DNA from 2 places in the Pseudoalteromonas sp. XMcav11-Q genome. Region 1 is predicted to be linked to the other one. Evidence: riboswitches for the same ligand, from Rfam matches in the RefSeq annotation. Region 1 holds a riboswitch; the other holds the start of a gene.

Region 1 (4,200 bases):
GACCGCTTATCGATTTGTGGGGATTTGGTCCTGACAAAAGACCAACAATGCGTCCGTCACAGGTCGAGTTAGACGATATGCGCACTCGTATCGGTGTTGATAAGCTTATTTTAAATGACCGTGGTCTTGCGAAAACAGTTACGGGGCTGGAATTATCATTTTCTGCAACCGCTAAAGGCTATGGCATAGATAAGGTGGCTGAGGTGATTGAGAGTCATGATATTCATGACTATATGGTAGAAATCGGTGGCGAGCTTCGCGTTTCTGGCAAGAAGCCGGATGGAGAGTGGCGTATTGCTATCGAGAAACCCGATGCGCCTGTTGGTCAACGCCAAATTCATCGCGTGATAGAGCCTGGCAAAAATGGCATTGCAACTTCAGGTGACTACCGTATTTTTTATGAAATGGATGGTGAAACCTTTACACACCTTATTGACCCTACAACGGGTCGCCCAGTTAAACATGAGCTGGTGTCTGTAACGGTACTACATCCATCTGCGATGACGGCTGATGGCCTAGCGACAGCATTGACTGTGATGGGCACTGAGCGTGCAAAGACGTATGCCACTGAGCATCAACTCCCCGTGTATTTGATGTATAAAAGTCCTGAAGGGATCAAGAGTTACGCGAGTGAAGCATTTCAGCCGTACTTGAATTAAGCTGTACAACACCCCATAATTTAATTGTGAGTGACGCCATGAAAGCGTATAATTTGCGCGTCGTCACTCAATTCAATGTAGCAATAAAAGGGGCTAGATAATGTCTTTATTCCTCCTTACTTTCGGTTTACTTATGCTTATCGCTGTTGCGATGGCAGTAGGCGTTATCGTACAAAAGAAATCCATGGCCAGTAGTTGTGGTGGTTTGGGCTCAATGGGCATTGACAAAATTTGTGATTGCGACGATCCATGCGACAAACGCAAAAAGCGGTTAGCAAAAGAAGAGATGTGGAAAGAAAACCAGATCCTATAACCGTAGAATGATATTAATTGAAAACGCAAGCTTAGCTTGCGTTTTTGCTTTTTGGGTAACAAACCTTAGGTTAAGTAAAAATGCAGCGGCAGCTATATTTTGTTCGTCATGGTGAAACGACCCTATCAGGCCATTTACTTGGAGTGACAGATCCCGAACTCAGTAGTACTGGTGCTCAGCAATTGCTGCAATCGTTAACGAGCCTAAGTGGCCTGCAGGGTATTATTAGCTCTCCAAGGAAGCGCTGCCTGAATACAGCCACAGCCTTTGCAAAGCAGTATCAACTCCCCGTTGAGGTGGAGCCAAATCTCGCCGAATTTGATTTTGGATTATGGGATGGACAACCTTATGATACGCTTTGGCGAGAAACCCAATTTCCAAGTATTGGCGATTTTTGGCAAAACCCTTGGCTGCACACGCCTCCTGAGGGCGAGTCTATGTATGATTTTCATCATCGGGTCGCCACGTGGTGGCACAGTATTTTGGCGTCGCCAAGTGAAGAGTGTACCGCCGTCGTAGCGCATGCCGGAGTAATAAAAGCGCTTGTAGCACTTATTCTTGACCTATCGCCTGAGCTTACTGCATACCAATCGAAGATAGATATTCCTTATGCGGGTATAGTAAAAGTTGAGGTGTTTTACGACAGCAGCCAAACTGCTTGGCCAAAAGTTGTATTTTAGACGTCTAGACTTCATAATATTGCAAATTTCGTGATAGGCAGATATTGGGAATGAGGTGTGAGTCCTCAACTGTCCCCGCAACTGTAAGTGCTTGAGCCTTGTCTCTTGTATAAGTCAGATACCAAGGCCTAACCATATACTTAAGCGGGCAGACTTAAGTCAAAGTTGTCGCTTCTCTATGAGCTACTACTTTGCCGTGCCCAATCAGAGGTGCTATGGCAGTTACTCCACAGTTTCAAGTCGATAAACTTAGCGTGCAGCTTGGTGGTAAAGCCATCTTAAAGGCACTCAGCTTTGCTATTAATTCGGGTGAATTTATTGGTTTGCTCGGACCGAATGGTGCTGGAAAGTCGACTTTGCTGCGCACTTTATATCAATACACAGCGCCAAGTTCTGGGTCGCTACTTTTCAATGGTAAGCCGCTAGCTAGTTATGGACGTAAAGCCTACGCGAGACATGTTGCTGTGGTGCTACAAGAGATCCCCGCTGAGTTTACTCTGCCATTATTTGATATGGTATTGATGGGGCTAACACCGAACAAATCACTGCTCGCGACAACGACGGCTGCTGAAAAACAGGCAATCTTACATGCCATTGAGCAGGTTGGGTTGAGCCATAAATTAGAGCAATGTTTTAGCTCCTTGTCTGGTGGGGAGAAGCAAAGGGCAATGATCGCACGTGCCATGGTGCAAGCGCCTCAAGTATTGATAATGGATGAGCCCACCAGCCATTTGGACATTAAATATCAAATCCAAATTATGGAGCTGGCCAAACAGCTTGGTGTTACTATCATTGCGTCTTTTCACGACTTAAATTTGGCTAGCGCCTTGTGCGATCGCTTATTAGTATTAAATAACGGTGAGCTTGTTGCAGATGGGTCGCCACTTGAAGTCATTAACGAAACCCTATTAAGCCAAGTTTTTGGGGTATGCGCAGAGGTTTCTACTGTCCGTCATCCGCCAAATAACAGTGAGATCCCACATATACGCTTTCATTACGGGTATCAATTATGATTGCCGCAAAGCGGATCGCGTTGATATCGATACTGCTATTGGCCTTGTGCTGTTTTAGCATGCTGATGGCACTTAAGATCGGTGCGATTGATTTATCTTGGCATACGGTTATACAAGCGATTATTAATTTCGATCCCAGCGTACTTCAACAACGGGTGGTAGTTGAGCTTCGTCTGCCACGGACGTTACTGGCGATGAGTGCGGGAGCAGGACTGGCGATAGCGGGTCTTATTTTACAAACCGTGACGCGTAACCCGCTAGCTGATCCTTATTTATTTGGAATTTCTTCAGGTGCTTCATTCGGTGTGGTGGTGCTTATCGCGCTATTTGGTGCACAGTCTAGCCTAATGATGTCTGGGGCTGCATTTGTCGGAAGTTTGCTGTCTATCTTACTACTTTTATTTGTGGCAAATCGCAATGCGCTACAGCAGGTAGAAACTATGCTCTTGGCGGGCGTCGCACTTTCTTTTCTGTTCAGTGCCTTTACTAGCTTATTGCTTTATTGGAGTGATCCTCAAGCCATCAGTGCAATCTTGTTTTGGAATCTAGGCTCGTTTGCAAGGGCGAGCTGGCAATGGCTATGGCTTCCTTGTTTGGCCGTGTTGCTGAGTTTTATCACGCTTTTAGTGATGCGTCGGCCACTCAACGCCTTGTTGCTTGGAGATGAGAGTGCTACCACGCTTGGCGTGAATGTAGGACGAGTGCGAATAGGCATGTTGTTATTGAGCTCCTTACTCACCGCTGTACTTGTGGCTGCGTGCGGCGGAGTCGGATTTGTAGGCTTGATGATCCCGCATATCGTGCGCTTTTTTATCTCGCAAGCAAAGGTCATTGGGCTTGTGGCCACCGCGCTTTGCGGTTCGCTTTTGATGCTATGGGTGGATGTATTGTCGCGCACGCTTATCGATAATCAGGAACTTCCTGTGGGGGTGATCACCGCCGCCATTGGCAGCGTGTTCTTCTTAGCATTGCTTATTTTCAAAAATCGCCGCTCTGGAGGCGTCGGAGTTACCCATGGTTAAACCGTTAGATACTCGCTTAGACACGCTTATTCAACAGCGCATCGACTTAAAAACCAAACCGCTAGGTGCGCTAGGTAAGCTTGAAGCTTTAGCTGTGCAGCTAGTACAGATCTTCTCACAAGGGCAGACGCAATTAGACATAGAGCAGTTAGCAATAACACGCCCTGCAATGTTTGTTTTTGCGGGCGACCATGGTATTGCAAGCCAAGGGGTTTCTATTGCGCCAAGCGAAGTGACTGGGCAAATGGTTGCAAACTTTGTGCAGGGCGGTGCTGCGATCAACGTCTTTTGTCGACAACTTGGTTGGCAGTTAACCGTAGTAGACTGTGGCACGTTAGTGCCATGCGAGCCTGCGCCGAATTTGCGCTCACAGCGACTTGGCGATATTACTCATGCTTTCCATAAACAGTCCGCGATGAGCGAAATGCAGCTCAAGCAAGGACTTGAATATGGAGAGCAAGTGGTGATGCCCGCTATTGAAGCGGGTAGCAACGTGATTGCTTTTGGTGAAAT
Region 2 (4,200 bases), on a different contig from region 1:
CATAGTGCCGTAGAGGCTAGTCGTGTGGCTCACTTTATTTGAACTAGATTGTGCGGCAATATTGTTGACGATATCGGTCGTCAACTCTTTGTAGTTATGTTCCACATTCGAAAATTGCTGATGAATAATATCTGAAACCTGCGTATACATTTCCTTTGGACCTTGGCTAGATGTTGTCCTGCCAGTAGACCAACACTCGCCACCGGTATAAATCACAGGCACAGATATAGGCGTTAGGTGATCGTTGCCGGGGTGACGATAGTACATCATGCTGCGGATCCGACTACAGGTTTGCGATGGCGCGTTAAACCAAGCGAAATCGCCCGCCATTGATTGTGTTGAAAATTGAGGTTCAAGCTGGTTTTCAGGTAGCGAAGCTTGCGCTGATGTGACAATCCCAAGCGTGAGTAACCCAAATAATAGTGACTTCATGTTCTTTTCCTTAAGGTAGTAATAATACAAATCAAATCTATTATCAACCACACATAAGGCAGAACACCAGTTACAAATGTAATGCAACTAAATGATAAATAAGAAAAGTGATCCATTACTCACGATGGATCACTCTGGGTATTGAAAAGCTTTTAACGTATTAGAAGCTGTAGCTCACACCAACGTAGGCTTGTCTACCTAGTGGCTTATAGCCCAGTAAAGAGCCATCTTTTGCTTCGCCCGCTGTGGCATTGAAATAACGCTTATCGGTTAAGTTTTCAATACGGCCATTTAACTTGAATCCGTCGAAAAACGTATAGTTAGCAGCTAAGTTAAACAGCGTATATGACGGTAAAGTCACTGTATATGCACCTTCAGCTCCCCATACTTTATCGTCGCGATTACCTCTATGGACTAAGGTCAGTGTTGCATCGACATTTTCCCACTCTTTACTGACTGAATAAGTTAAGGTGCGTCTCGCTCTGCGCTGTAATTGCTTATCGGTATCTGCGTCTTTAGCACTCACATAGCTCACATTTACCGTATGCTCGATACCAAAGTTGTCTTCAATTTCAACAGAAAGATCAGCACCTTCAAAGTCAGCGCGCTGAACATTGTAAGGGATGTATTTCCATTTATCATTTTGCTGATAAACGATTTTATCGGTAATACGGTTATCGTATACCGCAGCTTCCACACGGAAGTTCTCGCCGCTCCATGTAACAATAATTTCGTTATTAGTAGCTTCTTCTGGCTTAATATTTGGGTTAGGTAAATAGTAAGGACTATCAATCACAAACGCCTGTGATAAAGAAGGTGCTCTAAAGGCAGTACCATGATTCAACTTAACACTTAGGCCATCCATGAGTTGCTTGCCTACAGCAACCGTGTAGGTGTTTGCACGACCATGAAAATCATAATCATCCGTTCTCAGTACAACCTCTGCCAGCCAATTTTCATCGTTGTAAAACCCACCGAGTGCTAAAGATAAATTATCACGCTCAGGCTCTGAAAAAGAGGCGGTAGAATCACCAACATCTTCATTTAGAAAGGTAAAGTTACCCGTGAAGATCAAAGCTTCAGTTAAACTATATTGCGACTGATATTCAAATTGGCTGCGTTTGGTGACATAAGCGTTATCGTCAGCACTATTACCGATTTGAACATTTTGTTCCTTACCTAAGCTGTATGACGCACTTTGGCTAAACTTATCAGTACGTCTTTTCCACGCCAACTTATTGGTGTAGTTATGGAAACGGTAAGCATCACTACCAAAAGAGTCATACTCCCCCTCACCTTCACTGTACTGTGAACGTAAGCTAAAAATGCCACTTTCTTCATCACCATACTGCACATTTAAACCGGCATTACCGTTATAATATCCATCACGGTCATGGTTTTTTGTGATTGCAGCTTCAGGGTCTTTCTCAATCACATCATAGCCATCGGTATGAGTGTAACCCGCATTAGCTGCAATACTAAACTTGTCTTTTTTGTAATTTACCGTCGCTTCGGTCTTGGAGTAATTGTTACTCCCAGTCGTAAACGCGATAGTATTGTTATTCCCTTCGCGACTAATAATGTTAATCACGCCAGCAATGGCATCTGAACCATAAATCGCAGCTTTGGCACCACGAATGATCTCAATTCTTTCGATGCTATTAAGTGGTAAATTAGTGAGCGAATTGTCACCGGAGTTTGCATCCGTCACTCGAACCCCATCGATTAACACTAGCGTATGCTTAGCGTCATTACCGCGTAGGAATAAACTCACGCTTTGGCCAAAGCCACCGTTTCTAACAGCTTGAATACCAGCGACATTATCGAGTAGCGATACGACATCTTGAACATTGCTTTTTTCAATTTCAGCGCGACCTATAACCGTAATGGCAGACAATGCGCTTTCTAGAGATTGTTCAAATTTATTGGCAGTAACAGTGATATGTTCAACATTTTGATCCGCAAATGCTGAAAAAGAGAGCGCCGTCGCTATCGCCGCGCTTAGAGCAGTTTTATTTAACATGGTTTCCCCTAACTTGTACCCACCGTACAAGAACACAAAGTGACTGTTTCAAGGCCGGTCTCCGGGCTCAGTAAATCTGCAGATTAGCAGTTCACTCTACCGTTGCGGGGGCAGCGCTGGCATAGAACCGATCCAAGCTAATCACGTGTAATAAACTGTCTTACTCAATTTATTATTGATTCACGCAATTAGATGTTCCCTTGTGTTCGCACCAGTTTCCCGATTATCTATACACTTAGCAACCACACTAGGTTGTGTACAGCACCTTGAAAATGCGAGGCTATTGTCTTGGGTTTCGGAATGATTGTCAATGGACGTCTAGAAATCCAAAAGTGCAATCTATGCACTTTTGGAATGAAGTAAAGCGTAATTAGTCGCGGAAGTTTTTGAATTGAAATGGTTGGCCAAGCTCACCGGTACGAACCAATTGCATCGTTTCTTGCAAATCGTCACGCTTTTTACCCGTTACACGCACCGTATCGCCTTGAATTGATGCTTGAACTTTAACTTTTGAGTCTTTAATAAGCTTAACCAGTTTTTTCGCCATCTCTTTGTCGATGCCTTGTTTTAACGCCACCTTGCGCGATACGTATTTGCCTGAGCGTTCAATGTCTTTTAGCTCGAAGCTTGCCACATCAAGGCCACGCTTTGCCGCTTTACCCACTAACATATCAAACAACTGCATAACTTGCTGTTCTGCTTCCGCTTTAAGGTTGATCATTTCACCGTTAAGCTCGATTGATGCATCTACGCCACGAAAATCAAACCGCGTATCAAGCTCGCGAACCGCGTTGTCTACGGTATTTTTTGCTTCTGTCATATCAATTTCAGATACAATATCAAATGAAGGCATGCTTCTCTCCTAAAGTCATTTTGGCTCGATTATAGCAGTTTATGCTTAATTTGAGTTACTTTAAGTTTTTAAACAGCGTATTAGGATGTTCACCCAATGGACAGTTTTCGATGGTATACTGCTCGCTTAGTCATACAGAAGTAGGATGTATTGTGACACGGCGCGTTTATAAAGCTCTTTTGATTATCTCTTTAATTATATGTACGGTGCTATTCGCAAAGGAAATTAGCTTGTCTCCAAAGCTGTTCCCAAATATCGATAAAGTGGCACATTTTGGTGTATTTTTTGTGCTTGCGTTTATCTCTCACCATGCTTTTAAAGTAAAGGTATGGACACACATAGTGCTACTGTCCTTGTACGGTGCAGGAATTGAGTGGATGCAGCATTCATTACCGTATCGCCAAGCATCTACCGCTGATTTTTTAGCTGATTTAGCCGGTGCGGTCAGTTATTTTGTTCTATTTTATATTTGGACAAGTTGGCGCAGCAGAAAACATGGCTAACATACATATTTTAGGTGAAGGGGCGATAGGATTACTGCTCGCCCAGCACCTTAGTCAATCTCATCAAATTACGCTGATCACTCGAAATAAACGCGCGGCAACTTATCGCTATCAAACAGCAAGTATTCAACAAACCATCCCATGCAGCACCAAAACACTTGCAGAACTCCCTGCCAGCAGTATAGATACGCTAATCATTCCCGTTAAAGCATATCAAGTAATCGAAGCACTCCGAGCGCTTCGACCCGCACTTTCAAAAAATGGCGCACTAATCCTTAGTCATAATGGTATGGTAGATTGGTCTGGTGAGTTAGCAGCGCTTGAAAAAACACAATCCGCCTACTTCTTAAGCACATCCATTGCGGGCTATAAAGTCGCAGACACTGTGC

Evidence for each region. Region 1 has a riboswitch for cobalamin ahead of ABMY45_RS11700 (ABC transporter ATP-binding protein). Riboswitches for the same ligand answer to the same signal wherever they lie in the genome.
Region 2: linked by a shared signal. The riboswitch ahead of ABMY45_RS14420 (TonB-dependent receptor) and the one ahead of ABMY45_RS11700 (ABC transporter ATP-binding protein) in region 1 are both predicted to bind cobalamin.

The regions. Positions count from the first base shown of each region.
Region 1 is NZ_JBECOX010000006.1:112,035-116,234, reverse strand. Features, by position in the region: gene ABMY45_RS11715 (FAD:protein FMN transferase) at 1-659, shown strand, start outside; gene nqrM ((Na+)-NQR maturation NqrM) at 760-972, shown strand; gene ABMY45_RS11705 (histidine phosphatase family protein) at 1,053-1,652, shown strand; cobalamin riboswitch at 1,643-1,798, shown strand; gene ABMY45_RS11700 (ABC transporter ATP-binding protein) at 1,868-2,665, shown strand; gene ABMY45_RS11695 (iron ABC transporter permease) at 2,662-3,687, shown strand; gene cobT (nicotinate-nucleotide--dimethylbenzimidazole phosphoribosyltransferase) at 3,680-4,200, shown strand, end outside.
Region 2 is NZ_JBECOX010000008.1:127,750-131,949, forward strand. Features, by position in the region: gene ABMY45_RS14415 (hypothetical protein) at 1-432, opposite strand, end outside; gene ABMY45_RS14420 (TonB-dependent receptor) at 593-2,455, opposite strand; cobalamin riboswitch at 2,490-2,736, opposite strand; gene ABMY45_RS14425 (YajQ family cyclic di-GMP-binding protein) at 2,826-3,308, opposite strand; gene ABMY45_RS14430 (VanZ family protein) at 3,461-3,811, shown strand; gene ABMY45_RS14435 (2-dehydropantoate 2-reductase) at 3,804-4,200, shown strand, end outside.